Regions from separate parts of the Streptomyces tritici genome, predicted to be linked through region 1. Evidence: riboswitches for the same ligand, from Rfam matches in the RefSeq annotation. Region 1 holds a riboswitch; the other holds the start of a gene.
The links. A riboswitch is a leader RNA that binds a small molecule or an ion and turns the genes downstream of it on or off. The one in region 1 is predicted to bind cyclic di-AMP.

Region 1 (7,389 bases):
CGACGCCGACGCCCCGCCCGCCGCTCCGGGCGACCGCGCCCAGTGGCGCTACCGTCCGCGGCGGCTGCTCCGGCACCGCCGGGCCCTGCGCGCCGCCGCCGTCTTCGGCGTGCTCGCGCTCTGCGGCCTGGTGCTCCTGGTCGTGCTCCGCGAGAAGACCGGCACCGAGGGCTTCCTCGTCGGCCTCGGCCTGGCGGTGCTCCCGGTCCCGCTGCTGCTGGCCGCGTTCCGCTGGCTCGACCGGGTCGACCCGGGCCCCTGGAAGAACCTGATCTTCGCGTTCGCCTGGGGCGCGGGCGCCGCCGCGCTCATGGCGTTCACCGCCAACACCTTCGCGCTCCGCTGGATCGCCGGCGCGACCGCCACCACCGACCCCGACGACCTGCTCAGCCTCGGCGCGACCTACGTGGCCCCGGTCGTCGAGGAGAGCGTCAAGGCCGGGGCCCTGCTTCTGCTCTTCCTGTTCCGCCGCCCGCGCGTCACCGGCCTCGTCGACGGCGTCGTGGTCGCCGGATTCACCGCGACCGGCTTCGCGTTCACCGAGAACGTCCTGTATCTCGGCAACGCCTTCGGCGAGGACCTGGCGACCGGCGCGGGCGTCCTCGGCTCGAAGACCGTGATGACCTTCTTCGGCCGGATCGTGCTGACGCCGTTCGCCCATCCGCTGTTCACCGTGTGCACCGGCATCGGCTTCGGGCTCGCCGCCGCCACCGCCCGCCGGCACCGGGTCCGCCGCGTCCTGCTGCCGCTCGGCGGGCTGCTGCTGGCGATGGGGGTGCACGCGCTGTGGAACGGCTCGGCCGTCCGCAGCCCGCTGGGCTTCCTCGCCGTGTACGGGGCGTTCATGGTGCCGGCCTTCGCCCTGCTGACCTGGCTCGCGATCTGGAGCCGGCAGCGCGAGCTGCGCACGATATCCGGGCGGCTCCCGGCGTACGCGGCGGCCGGCTGGCTCGCCCCCGCCGAGCCGCTGGCACTGTCCTCGATGCGGGCCCGCGCCGTGGCCCGCTCGTACGCCTCCGCCGCGTACGGCGCCGCCGCGGGGCGCGCGGTGCACGAGTACGAGGTCTTCGCGACGAGCCTGGCGTTCCTGCGGGACCGGGCCCACCGCGGCACGGCGGAGCCGGACTTCGCCGCGCGGGAGCAGGAGCTGCTGCACCACCTGTGGCAGCGGAAGGCGTTCGCCTCGCCGGCGCTCACGTACGCGGCGGGCGCCACGGGCCGGCTCCGGCCGGTGCCGCCGCCCCCGCCGCACCGCGACTACACGGGCCCGAATCCGTACCGGGCCTGAGCCGCGTCAGACGTTCTGGCCGTGCTCCCGCAGCCAGGCGGCCGGGTCGATGCCCGCGCCGCTCGCGGTGTGGACCTCCAGGTGGAGGTGGGGGCCGGTCACGTTGCCGGTCGCGCCGACGCGGCCGATCGTGTCGCCGGTGCCCACGCTCTGCCCCGCGCTCACGGTCATCGAGGACAGGTGGGCGTACCAGACCTCGGTGCCGTCCTCCAGCTCCAGGACGATCCGGTAGCCGTACGAGCCGGACCAGCCGGCCGACTTGATGGTGCCGCCGTGGACGGCCTTCACCGGGGTGCCGGTGGGCGCGGCGAAGTCGAGGCCGGTGTGGTAGCCGGAGGACCACATGGAGCCGGCCTGGCCGTACTCGGAGGTGATCGTGTACGAGGAGGTGGGCAGCGCGTAGCTGGCGGCGAGGGCCGCGATGCGGGCCGCCTCCGCCTTGGCCGCGGCCTCCGCCTCGGCCTTGCGCTTCGCTTCCTCGGCGGCCTTCGCCTCGGCCGCGGCCGCGGTCTGCTGGGCCTTCGCCTCGGCGGCGGCCTTCTCGGCGGCGGCCTTCTCGGCGGCCGCCTTGGCCTGGGCCTCCGCGGTCGCCTGCTGCTGCTCGGCCTGCTGGAGGATGCGGGCGCGCAGGGCCTCGCCCGCGTCGGCGCCGCTCTGGGAGCCGTCGGCGGCGAGGGCCACGGAGGACTGGGTGAGCGGCTCGACGCCGTCGTTGACGGCGGCGGGCTCGTCGGCGATGAGGTCGCCCACGCCGGGCAGGTCCGCGGCGGCGGGCAGGTTCATGTCCGGCAGCGAGATGGCGACCGGGGGCTTCTCCTTGGCCGTGGCCAGGCCGCCCGCGCCGACCGCCGCGATGACGCCGACGCCGAGGACGGTGGAACTGCGGGCGATGCTGCGCTGCTTGACGACACGGTGCCGGCCGCGGGCCGGGCGGAGCACGTCCTCGCCGGGGTTCCACTCCTCCCCTTCGCCTCCCCCACCGACGGCCGGGACGCCGGCCGCGGGGCCGTACACGTCGAAATGGGTCTGGGGGACAGCAGGGTTGGACGCCACGGAGGCGTACTCCTTTCCTTCCTTCTCGCCTACCGGGTTAGCTGACGGGTTCGGAGCAGGAAGGTCTCCTACGGGTCGGGTGCGACCCGATTCACCCCAAGTGGTGGTTCCCCGGTTCCCTTGCGGGATTCGGCGCACGCGCACGGTGCCGACTCTTGCGACGGCTGGGACGACCGCGCTGCGTTATCGAACGTTAATAGACACGGGGGTCCGATTCCAAGCTGTTCCTCTTGATCGTTCCGCCCCTTGGCCTGGACTTAATCCTCCAGAACAGGGTGGAAACGGGCGAGTTGGCCCCGCGTCGGCGACCGCCGGCCGGATCCACGCGAAGTGACGCCCCGTCAGTCGTTATCTCTCCGAGATCCCGCGACTACCCATCGTCACGGCACCACCGGCATCGTCCGCCGTCGCTCCGGCTGGCCCTCCGCCGGCCGGCTCACCGCCAGCAGCGCCATGTCGTCCGTCGACCCGCCCCCGGTGTACCGGCGCACGTCGTCGACCAGTGCGTCCAGGAGCTCCCCGGGCCCCGGGAAGATCCGGCCGGAGAGCCGCTCCCCCGGCGCGTAGAAGGCGCCGTGCTCGTCGCGCGCCTCGGAGAGGCCGTCCGTGTAGAAGAGCAGCGTCGCGCCGGGCGGGTACGGCCAGTCGTCCACCCGGTCCGGCCAGGCGCCCAGGTCGCCCATGCCCAGCGGCAGCGCCGCCTGGCTCGGCGTCAGCCGCTCCAGCCCTCCGTCGACGTGCAGCAGCAGCGGCTCCGGATGGCCCCGGTTGACGATCCGCACCCGCTCCCGGCCGCCCGGGATCTCGGCGAGCACGGCGGTCGTGAAGCCCTCGAAGGCGTCCAGGCTGCCGCGCCGCCTGCCCTCCCGGGCCAGCGCCCGCTCCAGCCGCTGCGCCACGCCCTCCAGCGCGGCCTCCTGCTCGGCCGCCTCCCGGAACGCGCCGATGACCACCGCCACCGCCTCCACCGCGTCCAGCCCCTTGCCGCGGACGTCGCCGACCACCAGCCGCACCCCGTACGGGGTGTCCTGGACCGCGAACAGGTCGCCGCCGATGAACGCGTCCGCCTGCGCCGCCTCGTACCGCGCCGCCACGTGCAGCGCGCCGATCCGCTCGGCGGGGGTGGGCAGCACGGCCTTCTGCGCCGCCTCGGCGATCACCCGCGCGGACGCCAGCCGCTCGCCGCTGCGCTGCACCGCCCGGTTGATGAGCAGCGCGAAGGCGGAGACCGTCAGGACGGTCAGGTTCTCGGTGATGGCGGGAACGTCGCCGGCCGTGTCGTTGTACCAGTGCAGTCCGAAGCTGGCGAGCACCGCGACGACGACGGTCAGCAGGGTCAGCCGGAAGGAGAACAGCGGCGCGGCGATCAGCGGGGCGGCCGAGTACAGCGGGGCCGCGGTGTACTCGGGCGGCGTGGACAGGTCGAAGGCCGCGCCGCCGAGGATGACGAGCGCGGGCAGGGCGCGGACGAAGCGTCGCTGAACCGGCGAGAGCCTCGCCTCGCCGTTCTTCCCTCCGCCCGCCGATCGTCGCCCCACCTGTGGTCTCCTGCCGGTCCGCCCGAGCCGCGGACGGTGCTCCGCCCCATCCAGGCTGGCCGCAGCCGCGCCCCGCGGCGACCCGCCGTCGGCCGTCCGGGGGACGGGGCCGCTCGCGAGGGCCTGTGACTTGCGGGGGCCGGGGCAGCCGAGGGCCGGGCATGCGCGAAGGCCCGGATCCTTGATGGATCCGAGCCTTCGTCTTCAGTAGCGGGGACAGGATTTGAACCTGCGACCTCTGGGTTATGAGCCCAGCGAGCTACCGAGCTGCTCCACCCCGCGTCGGTGAACCCAACAGTACGTCATCGCGGACAGCATCGGAAATCGCTTTTCGCCACAGGGGCGTGACCCTGGTCTCACCCGCCGTTCAGCAGCCGCAGTCCTCGGCGTCGACCGGCGCGGTCAGCGGGTCGGCGGCGCGCCCCGCCGGGCCCTCCCAGGTCTCGTACGCGAAGCCCTCGCGCACCCAGTACTCGAAGCCGCCGAGCATCTCCTTGACCTGGTAGCCGAGCTCGGCGAGGGCCAGGGCGGCGCGGGTCGCGCCGTTGCAGCCGGGGCCCCAGCAGTACGTGACGACCGGGACGGCCTTGTCCAGGAGCCGCTCGGCCTGCTCGGGGATCTGCGCGGTCGGCAGGTGGACCGCTCCGGGCACGTGGCCCTGGTCCCAGGAGGCCGTGGAGCGGGAGTCGAGGAGCACGAAGCCGGGGTCGCCGCCGGCCGCGAGCGCGGCGGCGACGTCGGAGACGTCCGCGTGGAAGGCCAGGCTCGCGGAGAAGTACGCGGCGGCCGCGGCCGGGGAGGCGGGCGGCACGCGGAGCACGGGGTTGGCGGTGGTCGCGGCGGTCTGGGCGTTCTGGGTGTGCGTCGTCGTCATGTCTGAGAACCTACGGACGAAGATCATCGGGCTGAAGTGGGGAATCCCGGTGCTTGCCGGGTCCGGCCGGGGATTCCCGCGCGTGCGGCGCGATCCGGTGCGGATCTCACGTGCCGGGACGCCGGACGGTCACATCGTCCCCCCGCGGCCCGTCATGACGGTGGGGACCGGGACCACGCCGGTCCGACGAGGGGAACGGACGGAAGACATGAACCCGGAACCGCAGGAGACGCACGCGGACCCGCACACCGACGCCCCGGGAGGCGCGAGCGCGCCGGACCGCGAGCTGCTGGCCCGGCGCTTCGAGGCGGACCGCGATCACCTGCGGGCGGTCGCGTACCGGATGCTCGGCTCGGTCAGCGAGGCGGAGGACGCCGTCCAGGAGGCCTGGCTCAAGCTGAACCGCAGCGACACCTCCGCCGTCGAGAACCTCAGCGGCTGGCTGACCACCGTCGTCGGCCGGGTCTGCCTCGACATGCTGCGCTCCCGCACCTCCCGCCGCGAGGACTCCCTGGACGCCCGGGTGCACGTCCCCGACCCGGTGATCCGGGCCGCCCCCGACCCGGTGGCCCGGACCACCGACCCCGAGCAGCAGGCGCTGATGGCCGACTCGGTGGGCCTCGCCCTGCTCGTCGTCCTGGAGACGCTGAACCCGGCGGAGCGGCTCGCGTTCGTGCTGCACGACATGTTCGGCGTGTCCTTCGACGAGATCGGCCCGCTGGTCGACCGCACCCCGGCCGCCGCCCGCCAGCTCGCCAGCCGGGCCCGCCGCCGGGTGCAGGGCACGGCGCCGCAGCCGGAGCGGGACGTCGTCCGGCAGCGCAAGGTCGTCGACGCGTTCCTCGCCGCGTCCCGCGGGGGCGACTTCGAGGGGCTGCTCGCCGTGCTCGACCCGGACGTCGTCCTGCGGGCCGACGGCGGCTCGCTGCGGGCCGCCGCCACCAAGCTGGTCCGCGGCCCGGAGGCGGTCGCCTCGCAGGCGCTCACCTTCGCCCGCTTCCAGGCGGTCGGGGTGCCGGTGCTCGTCAACGGCAGCGCCGGGGTGCTCTCCGTACAGGACGGGCGGCCCGCCGCGCTGCTCGCCTTCACGGTCTCCGAGGAGGGCCGGATCGTCCAGATCGACATCCTGGCCGACCCGGAGCGCCTGGCACGGCTGGACGTGACCGCCCTGGACCCCGGCGCCGGCACGGACGCGCCGCGGGAGTGACCCGGACGGGTGAAGGAACCCTTCGTACGGGTCTGGGCGCGCGCCCTTCCCTGGCCCCGGCGGGCGCCGGGCCTCTTCACTGACCGACGGACCGAGCCCGCACCGGCACCGAGCCGGGCACCGACCCGTCAGGAGAAGAAGTCATGCGCAGGCACCGCTCGTTGCTCGTCGGCGCGGGGCTGCTGGCCCTCGCGTCGCTGGCCGCGCCCCCGGCGTCGTCCGACACGGACCCGGTGGCCGACGAGCCGGCGTGGGTGCTGCGCAGCCGTACGGAGCGGCTCGACCCGAAGGAGTACGCCGCGCTGTGCGCCGCCCGGCCGGCCGGCGCGCCGGGCACCCGCACCCTGGACCTCTTCCCCGACGTGTCGGTGACGGCGGTCGCGGACCGGGTGGAGCGGGACGCGCGCGGCACGGTGACCTGGGCGGGGCACGTCCCCGGCCGGCCGGAGCGGACGGTGCTCCTGACAGTGACGGGCGCCTGCGCCCCGGAGGCCCGGGCCGCGTCGACGGCGGTGGACGCGGTGGTGACCCTGGGCCCGTACACGTACACGCTCTCCGCCGCGCCCGGCCGGCCGGGCCGGGTCCGCATCGCGGAGGTCGACCCGGGCAAGCGGCCGCAGCCGGTGCCGGACGAGGTGGGGGCGGGAGGGCCGGCCCCCGGGGCCTCGCCGTCCGGGCCGGCGACGGAACCAGGAGGGGCCGCCCACCCGACCCCGCCGCCCGGGCCGGCGACGGAACCGGCCGCCGCCCCCGCCACCGACCCCGACCCCGTCGTCATCGACCTGCTCGTCGGTCACACCCCGAAGTCCGCGGAGCGCATCGGCGGCGCGGCGGCGATGCGCGCGCGGATCGCCCTCGCCGACGCCGCCCTCGACAGCGCGCTCGCGGACAGCGGGGTGCGGGCGAGCGTCGACGTGGTGGCGGTGTACGAGGCCGCGTACGACGGCAGCGAGCGCGCGCAGGAGGTGTACGGCAGGCTGGCCGACCCCGACGACCGCGAACTCGGCGCGCCCGCCGCCGAACTGCGCGAGCGTCACGGCGCGGACCTCGCCGCCCTCCTGGTCACCGTCCCGGCCGGGACCAGCACCGGGTACGGCAGCCTGCCGCAGCCGCCTGCGGCGACCACGGACCACCAGGCGTACTCGGTGACGGACGTCGACAGCGTCGTCGACTGGTTCAACTTCGGCCACGAGGTGGGCCACAACCTGGGCCTCTGGCACGACCGGGCCACCCTGGAGCGCCAGACGGGCGGCCTCGACTACACCCGCTCGCTGACCACCCCGTACAGCACCGGCTGGATCACGGCCGACGGCCGCTTCCACACGCTGATGGCGTACGGCTCGTCCTGCCCCGGGGAGTGCGCCCCGGTCAACCGGTACGCGAACACGGTGCGCGGCTGGCAGGGCGAGCCACTGGGCGACGCGCACAA
Region 2 (7,389 bases), 1.4 Mb from region 1:
CGCCCTTCTCCACGCTGATCCGCACCGCGTCGCAGGCGCAGCACACCGAGGCCGAGTCGTCGGGCTTCATGACCGACCTCCTCGGCGGCCGCCTCGGCGTCGACGCGTACGCGCGCTACACCGAGCAGCTCTGGTTCGTGTACCGCGCGCTGGAGGAGGGCGCCGAGACGCTGCGCACCGACCCGGTCGCCGGGCCGTTCATACGGCCGGAGCTGTTCCGCACGGCCGCCCTCGAGCGCGACCTCACGCACCTGCGCGGGCCGGACTGGCGGGCCGGCGTCTCCCCGCTGCCGTCCACCGCCGCGTACGCCGACCGCGTCGCAGCCTGCGCCCGTGACTGGCCCGCGGGGTACGTGGCCCACCACTACACCCGCTACCTCGGGGACCTCTCGGGCGGCCAGATCATCCGCGACCGCGCCGAGCGCACCTGGGGCTTCGCCCGCAAGGGCGACGGCGTCCGCTTCTACGTCTTCGAGGACATCGCCAACCCGGCGGCCTTCAAGCGCGGTTACCGCGAGCTGCTGGACGCCGTGAACGCGGACGACCTGGAGCGGCAGCGGATCGTCGACGAGTGCAAGCGCGCCTTCGACCACAACGGGGCGATGTTCCGCGAGCTGGCGGCCGAGTTCCCGCTGAGCGCGTAGGACCGCCTGGTCACGCCCGTCCCGCCCGTCCCGCCCGTCCCGCCCGTTCCACCAGGAGCCAGCCGGCGAGCGCCATGGCGACCGCCGCCGGGGCGCTCACGCGCACGGCCACCAGCAGGGCGGTACGGCCCTCCAGGAGGCCGCCGAAGCCGACCATCGACAGGCCGAGGACGCCGAACAGCGCGAGGGTGATGCCGAGCGCCGCCACCGGGCCGCCGGCGCCGCTGGCCGGCGCGGCGGGCGCCGGGCGCTCGAAGCGGCGGAAGACGGCGACGAGCAGGGCCGTGAGGGCGGCGGCCGCCGCGAGCCGCAGGGGCGCCTGGGCCCACCAGGCGGCCGTCGCCGGCTCGGGGAGCCCGCGGCCGAGGGCGAGCAGAGCCCCGTACACGCCGAGCATCGCCGTCAGGTGCCACAGGAACGCGGTCATGGCGATGCCGTTCGCCGCGACGACCTTGTGCCAGACGCCCGCCCGCGCCACGAGCCGGGTGCCGGGCCCCCGCAGCAGCTCGACCGCGCCGACGAGCCACAGGCCGTGACAGAGCAGGGCCAGCGTGGGCGGGGCCATGTTGGAGACCTTCTCGCCGGGCATCCCGACCATCGACAGCGGGTACGGGCCGAAGGCCACCAGCAGGCCCGCGCCCGCCAGGCCGGCGGCGGCGAGCGCGCCCGGCAGCCGGAGCATCCCGTCGGCGCGCAGGAAGCCGAGCTGATGCACCGCCAGCCAGACGAACGCGAAGTTCAGGAACTCCACGTACGGCACGTCCGCCGCGAACCGCAGCGCGTCCACCGCGGCCGCCGCGGCGACCAGCGCGCCGAACGCGCCCCAGCCGTACCGCTCGTGGAGCTTCAGGAGCGGCGGGGTGAGGGCGACCATCGCCAGGTAGATGCCGATGAACCACAGCGGCTGGGCGACGAGTCGCAGCGCGACGCCCGTCAGGCCCCGGTCCGCGCCGAGGAGTTGGACGGCGAGCGCGAGCGCGCCCCACACCGCGACGAACACCATCGTGGGCCGCAGCAGCCGCTGCAGCCGGGCCCGCAGGAACGCCGCGTACCGCGGGCGGGAGCGGTGGGCGAGGGCGTGCGCGAAGCCGCCGACGAAGAAGAAGACCGGCATGACCTGGAACACCCAGGTCACGACCTGGAGTTCGGGGACGACGGCCAGCAGGTTGCCGATCGCGCCGTCCGCCGTGACGGCGGCCATCAGCCAGTGCCCGAGCACCACGACGCCGAGTGAGGCGACCCGCAGCAGGTCGACGTACCGGTCCCGTGTCGCCGGCGTGCGGTCGGCGAGTTCGCGCGCGCTGATTCCCATGCGGACACCGTGCCGGGCGGCGGCCGTCGGGCGGCAGCGCTCGGGTACTCATCCCGCGCCTGAGTACGCCCCCCAATTCGCCCAAACCGACCCAAGAGCCTCCTAGGCCCCTAATGCCTTCTCTTCGGTCTTTTATCAACTCCCTTTTCCTTTTCGGTCATACCGATTCCGCTCCCCGTGATGTCCGTCACGTGACGGAACCCCGCCCTCCGGCCGAAACGTCCTCAGCACCCCGCACCACAAGGAAGTTCGCTCCCGGCGCGTCCCGAAATCGTTGATCCATTTCATGGGGCCGGGAAATACGCGTCTTGTTTCGCGTCGCATTTCTCGCCTACGTTCGCGTCGACCCCGGACGGACCGCCGAATCCTGCCACCGTCCGGAAATCCACCGAGCACGCACCCGTCGGCAGGAGCGGGGGACCCACGAATGCGCCGGCACGGAATTCCGCGACGGCTTGGGGTGAAGCCGCCGCGTGCGGCCGGGCAGCTCCAGCCCGAACCCGACAGCTCACCCCGAAGGCGCCGGAGAGGAACGACCATGCCCGCATCCGGTAAGCACCGCCGTCCCAAGCGACGTCCCCTGAGCCGTGGCATCGCCATGGCCGGCACCGGCGGCGCCGCGCTCGCGCTGCCGCTGATCCCGACCGGCGCCCAGGCCGCGCCGCAGGCAGCGTCCCAGCAGACCCCCGCGCACACGGCCGCGGCCGGCGCCGCGGTCGAAAAGATCACGACCGCCGTGAAGCCGAATTCCGCGCCGAAGACGTACACCGTCGTCCGCGGCGATTCCCTTTCGGTGATCGCGGACGAGCAGAACATCTCCGGGGGCTGGAAGAGCCTCTACCGCGCCAATCGGAGTGCCGTGGGTGACGATCCGTCACTCATTCACCCGGGCCTGCGCCTTTCCCTCACCGGAAAGAAGGCCGCCGCCCCCGCCAAGGAGAAGTCCGCTCCCGCCAAGGCCGAGCGCGCCAGCCGCTCCGCCGAGCGGACCGCGCCGAAGGCCGCCCCGGCCCAGGCCGCCCCCGCGAAGGCCGCCGCGCCCAAGACGTACGCGAACAACCTCGACGGCTGGATCCGCGAAGCCCTCGACGTCATGGCCCAGCACGGCATCCCGGGCTCGTACGACGGCATCCACCGCAACATCCTGCGCGAGTCCTCCGGCAACCCGCTGGCCATCAACAACTGGGACTCCAACGCGGCCGCCGGCACCCCGTCCAAGGGCCTGCTCCAGGTGATCGACCCGACGTTCCGGGCCTACCACGTGCCCGGCACGTCCATGGACCCGTTCGACCCGGTCGCCAACATCACCGCCGCCTGCAACTACGCGGCGGACCGGTACGGCTCCATCGACAACGTCTTCGGGGCGTACTAGGGGGTGTCTTGTCGATCAGGCCGGATCAGCGAGCGGCGTCTGGTGCCGTGCATCGCAAGGCGGAGGAGGGAGGCGACGCAGCGCGTCGGCGACCGACGACAACGCGGCGAGGCGCGGTGCCAGACGTCGGGAGCCCGGCTTGATCGACGAGACACCCCCTAGGCCCTGAGGGGCTCCGGGCTCAGACGGTCAGGGTGCGCTCCAGGCGCACCCTGCCGCCGAGCTCGATGATCCCGTCCGGGCCCGGGGCGGTCAGGATCTGCGAGCCCAGGCCCTGCGTGATGTTCAGGGCCCGGCCCAGCGCGGCCGTGAGCAGCAGCGCGGCCGCGCCGGTCGCCTCGTCCTCGTCGATCCCGTCGCCGCGGCCCGGGAAGGCACGGGCGCGGATGCGGCCGGCGGCCTCCTCCTCCCAGGCCCAGGCGTAGATCCACTCCCCCGGCTCGGGGACGGCCAGCGCGTCGACCTCGCGCGCCGAGCCGTACTGCCGCAGGGTGCGCGGCGGGGCCCACTCCGCGCGGGCCTCGATCCAGGTGAACTCGCCGTCGCCGCGGACCCACACCTCGCCGGCCGGCGGGTGGACGACCTCCAGGTCGAGCAGCCAGGCCGCGCCGACGACCGGGTGCCCCGCGAACGGCAGCCGCACGCCGGGGGTGTAGATGTCGACCGCCCCGCGCTCGGGGTCGTCCACGAACACCGTCTCGCTGAAGCCGAGTTCCTTGGCCAGCGCCTGCCGGGACGCCTCGTCGGGGTGGCCGCGCCCGTCGCGCACCACGCCGAGGGCGTTGCCGTACCGGCCGTCGCCCGCGCAGAAGACGCGCAGGACGTCGACGTCCGTGGCGCGCCCGTCGGGACCGGGCCGGCTATGAGCGGTCGTGTTCATGGCGGAATTCAAGCATCAGCGCGTCCCATTCCGCCGCTCCACCGGGAACCGGCCACGCCGCGGTGCGCTTCCGGTCGTACGGCAGGCCCGCCGCCGTCCGCGCCAGCGCCTCCACCGCCCAGCGGCGCTGCGGCTCCTTGGCCGGGTCGTCGCCGAGGCCCGCCAGGAGCCGTTCGTGCCACGCGACGACCCGGTCGAGCACCTCCCGCTGCTCCTCCTCGTCCTCGCCGCGCGTGAGCACCACCGATTCCGGCTCGCGGTCCTCGGCCAGCGCCGCCACGGCCCGGTCGTGGCCGTCGAGGATCACCCAGCCGTCGAAGGCGGACACCCACCACAGCAGCACGGGCGGCAGGACGCCCTCCCGGGCCCGGCGGCGGTACGCCTTGACGCGCGGCGCGTCGGGGGCGGAGAGCGGGCGCAGCGGGACGACGCCGTTCCAGCCGGCGTTCCAGTCGAGGTACGCCTCGGGCCAGGTGCGGGCCAGTTCGTGGCGCCAGGCGCCGTACGGGAGGGTGGGGCGCTCCGCGAGCAGCCAGCGGCCGTCGTGCAGCGGCCCCTCCGCCGCGTCGCCGAGCAGCCCCGCGTACCGGTGGCGCCAGTCGGGGCCGCGGCGGGACGCGTCGGCGCTCAGCGGCGGCAGCGGCGAGCGGTGGCCCGGCCCCAGGCGCAGCGCCACTCCCCCGCGGTCCGGGTCGACCCGGCCGAGCAGCAGGACCCGGCCGCCCTGGCGCAGCAGCAGTCGCCGCCCGTCGGTCATCTCCATCCGCAGCGGCGGCGGTCCGGGCCGGCCGGTCACGGTCAGCGCGAGCGCTCCGGGCAGGGTCTCCCGGAGGATCCGCGCGGCATGGGGGTCGCTCATGGGCCGCACGCTAACAGCGCCGGCCCGACGGGTCCTCAGGTCACGGTGTGGACGCACTGTCCGGTCCCGGCACTCGCGGGGTGCGCGGCCCCGGTAGGGTTCGGACGTCCGGTGCGGGTGGAGGAGCAGAAGGCAACCGATGAGAAGGCGGAGGCCGGCGACGGCGGTCGTGGCGACGACGGTGCTGGCGCTGACGGCGAGCGGCTGCGTGACGGTGCACGGCGAGCTGGAGCTCGTGCCGGCGGTGACGACGACGGAGGCCGAGCAGGCCCTGAAGGACTTCACCGCGGCGTACAACGCGGCCGACAAGGCCTACGACCCGGCCCTCGACGCCGGCCGCGTCACCGGGCCGCTGGGCGCGATCAACCAGGCGGGCCTGAAGGCCCGTTCGGTCACGAGCCCCGGGGGCAATCCGAAGCACAAGCCGCTGGAGCTGACGGACGCGAAGTTCGTCATCCCGAAGAAGGCGGGCTGGCCGCGCTGGTTCGTGGCGGACACCGACGCCAACCGGGACCGCGGCGCGCAGCGCGCGGACGACCGCTGGCTGCTGGTGTTCGTGCGCAACGGGGCCGAGCAGCTGTGGGAGGTCGCGCACCTGGCGATCCTGTCGCCGGACGAGGTCCCGGTCTTCAAGAAGAAGGACGGGTACGCGGTGCCGGTCGCCGCGGGCGACCCGAAGCTCGCGGTGTCCCCGAAGGACCTGGGCGGGAGTTACGTCTCGTACCTGAAGTCCGGCGAGCCGCGGATGTTCGCGCCCGGCGCGCACACCACGCTGTGGCGGCAGGCGCGGGAGAAGAACGCGAAGCGGCTGGGCCTGGCGACGCAGTACGTCGACCAGCCGATGGACGACGGCGACAACGCGCCGGTCGCGCTGGAGACCGAGGACGGCGGGGCGCTGGTGTTCTTCGCCATCCGCTACTTCGAGCGGCAGACGGCGGCGCAGGGCTACCGGCCGAAGGTCGATCCGGACGTGAAGGCGCTGATGACCGGCGAGGTGACGAACACCGTCACCAAGGAGTGGGTGTCGAACCAGGCGGCGCTGGTGAAGCCGGCGGCGCAGGCGGCCTCGAAGGACGCGGTGACGATAGCGGGCCGGCTGCAGGGCGTGACGGGCGCGAAGGGCTCGTAGCGGGCCCGGGCGCGTGATGCGAGGAAGGGGCGGCCGCGGCCGCCCCTTCGCCTGCGGTCAGCGGCCGAGCGGCCAGGCGGGCTGGGGGTGCTCCGCGCCCTCGGCGGCGCGCTCGTCGGCGTACCGGGCGCAGGCGTCGGTGAGGGCTTCCAGCAGGGTCAGCGGGTCGGGCAGGGCGTGCTCCGGGCCGCGCACCCACTCCACGGTGCGGTCGTCGCCGGGCAGCCGGGCCGGCGGGACGAGGACGTAGCTGCCGCGGCAGTGCCAGCGCAGGCCGGGGTGCTCGTCCATGGTCTCGGGGTGGCAGTCCAGCTCGCAGGGCCACCACTCGTCCTCGTCCTCGGGGGTGCCGCGGGTGGCGGTGAAGAACAGCATGCGGCGCTCGTCGGCGGGCAGCTCGTCCTCCGCGACGGCCGCGCCGGACTCGGCGACCGGGCCGACGTCGACGCCCTCGGCGAGCAGCCGCTCCAGAGCGGCGCGACCGGCGTCCAGCGGAACGTCGAGGACGTCGTGGACCATGCCGGTCGCGGTGATGAAGTTGGCCTCGGGCTCGTTGCGGGCCCAGCGCTCGATCTGGGCTCGGTCCGTCGTGGACTGGGTCTGCCAGGCGAACGAGACGGGATGGCGGGCGGGCGTGGGACAGCCGATGCGCTCGCAGGAGCAGCGGTAGCCGGCCGGGTACGCGGCGGGGGCGAGCGGCAGGCCGGCGGCGGCGGTGGCGAGGAGCAGGCTCTCGCGGCGGCCGGCGTCGTCCACGGCGGTCCGCCGGGAGCGTCGGCGCAGCCACTGCGCGAGTTTGCCCTCCGTGCCGCGGTAGCGGCCGATGCCGTCGCCCATCTATCCCCTCACACCTGTGCTCGTCCCGGCGCACGCGTGGTCACCGCGTGCCGAAGCTGCCGAAGCTGCCAAAGCTGTCGAAGCTGCTGCCATCGTCCCACCATCCTGCGCCCCCGGGTGACCGGAGTCCCCAACCGGGGTACGCCTCGCCCGTGATCCGCACGACATCCCGGGTCCGCGACGGCCCGCCGGTGGCGGTGCGCGACGGCTACGGGCGGGGGCTCAGACCGCGCAGGACGTGGGTGAGGAGCGCGTCGGCGTAGGCGTGGGTGAGGGGGCGGGTGCGGTACTGCCAGCGGTGGGCGAGGGGCGCGGTGAGCAGTTCGGCGGCGATGCGCACGTCGGCGTCGGCGGCG

Region 2: it holds a riboswitch for cyclic di-AMP, as region 1 does, so the genes downstream of both, ACNJ93_RS08470 (LysM peptidoglycan-binding domain-containing protein) here and ACNJ93_RS14865 (M23 family metallopeptidase) in region 1, are expected to answer to the same signal.

What each region holds. Positions count from the first base shown of each region.
Region 1 is NZ_CP183183.1:3,241,455-3,248,843, forward strand. Features, by position in the region: gene ACNJ93_RS14860 (PrsW family intramembrane metalloprotease) at 1-1,288, shown strand, start outside; gene ACNJ93_RS14865 (M23 family metallopeptidase) at 1,295-2,341, opposite strand; cyclic di-AMP (ydaO/yuaA leader) riboswitch at 2,353-2,486, opposite strand; gene ACNJ93_RS14870 (PP2C family protein-serine/threonine phosphatase) at 2,722-3,879, opposite strand; tRNA gene ACNJ93_RS14875 (tRNA-Met) at 4,088-4,161, opposite strand; gene ACNJ93_RS14880 (rhodanese-like domain-containing protein) at 4,247-4,753, opposite strand; gene ACNJ93_RS14885 (sigma-70 family RNA polymerase sigma factor) at 4,962-5,960, shown strand; gene ACNJ93_RS14890 (InlB B-repeat-containing protein) at 6,104-7,389, shown strand, end outside.
Region 2 is NZ_CP183183.1:1,829,419-1,836,807, forward strand. Features, by position in the region: gene ACNJ93_RS08460 (heme oxygenase (biliverdin-producing)) at 1-644, shown strand, start outside; gene ACNJ93_RS08465 (acyltransferase family protein) at 655-1,956, opposite strand; cyclic di-AMP (ydaO/yuaA leader) riboswitch at 2,305-2,491, shown strand; gene ACNJ93_RS08470 (LysM peptidoglycan-binding domain-containing protein) at 2,495-3,328, shown strand; gene ACNJ93_RS08475 (PhzF family phenazine biosynthesis protein) at 3,510-4,208, opposite strand; gene ACNJ93_RS08480 (hypothetical protein) at 4,189-5,067, opposite strand; gene ACNJ93_RS08485 (hypothetical protein) at 5,207-6,196, shown strand; gene ACNJ93_RS08490 (bifunctional DNA primase/polymerase) at 6,254-7,033, opposite strand; gene ACNJ93_RS08495 (TetR/AcrR family transcriptional regulator) at 7,242-7,389, opposite strand, start outside.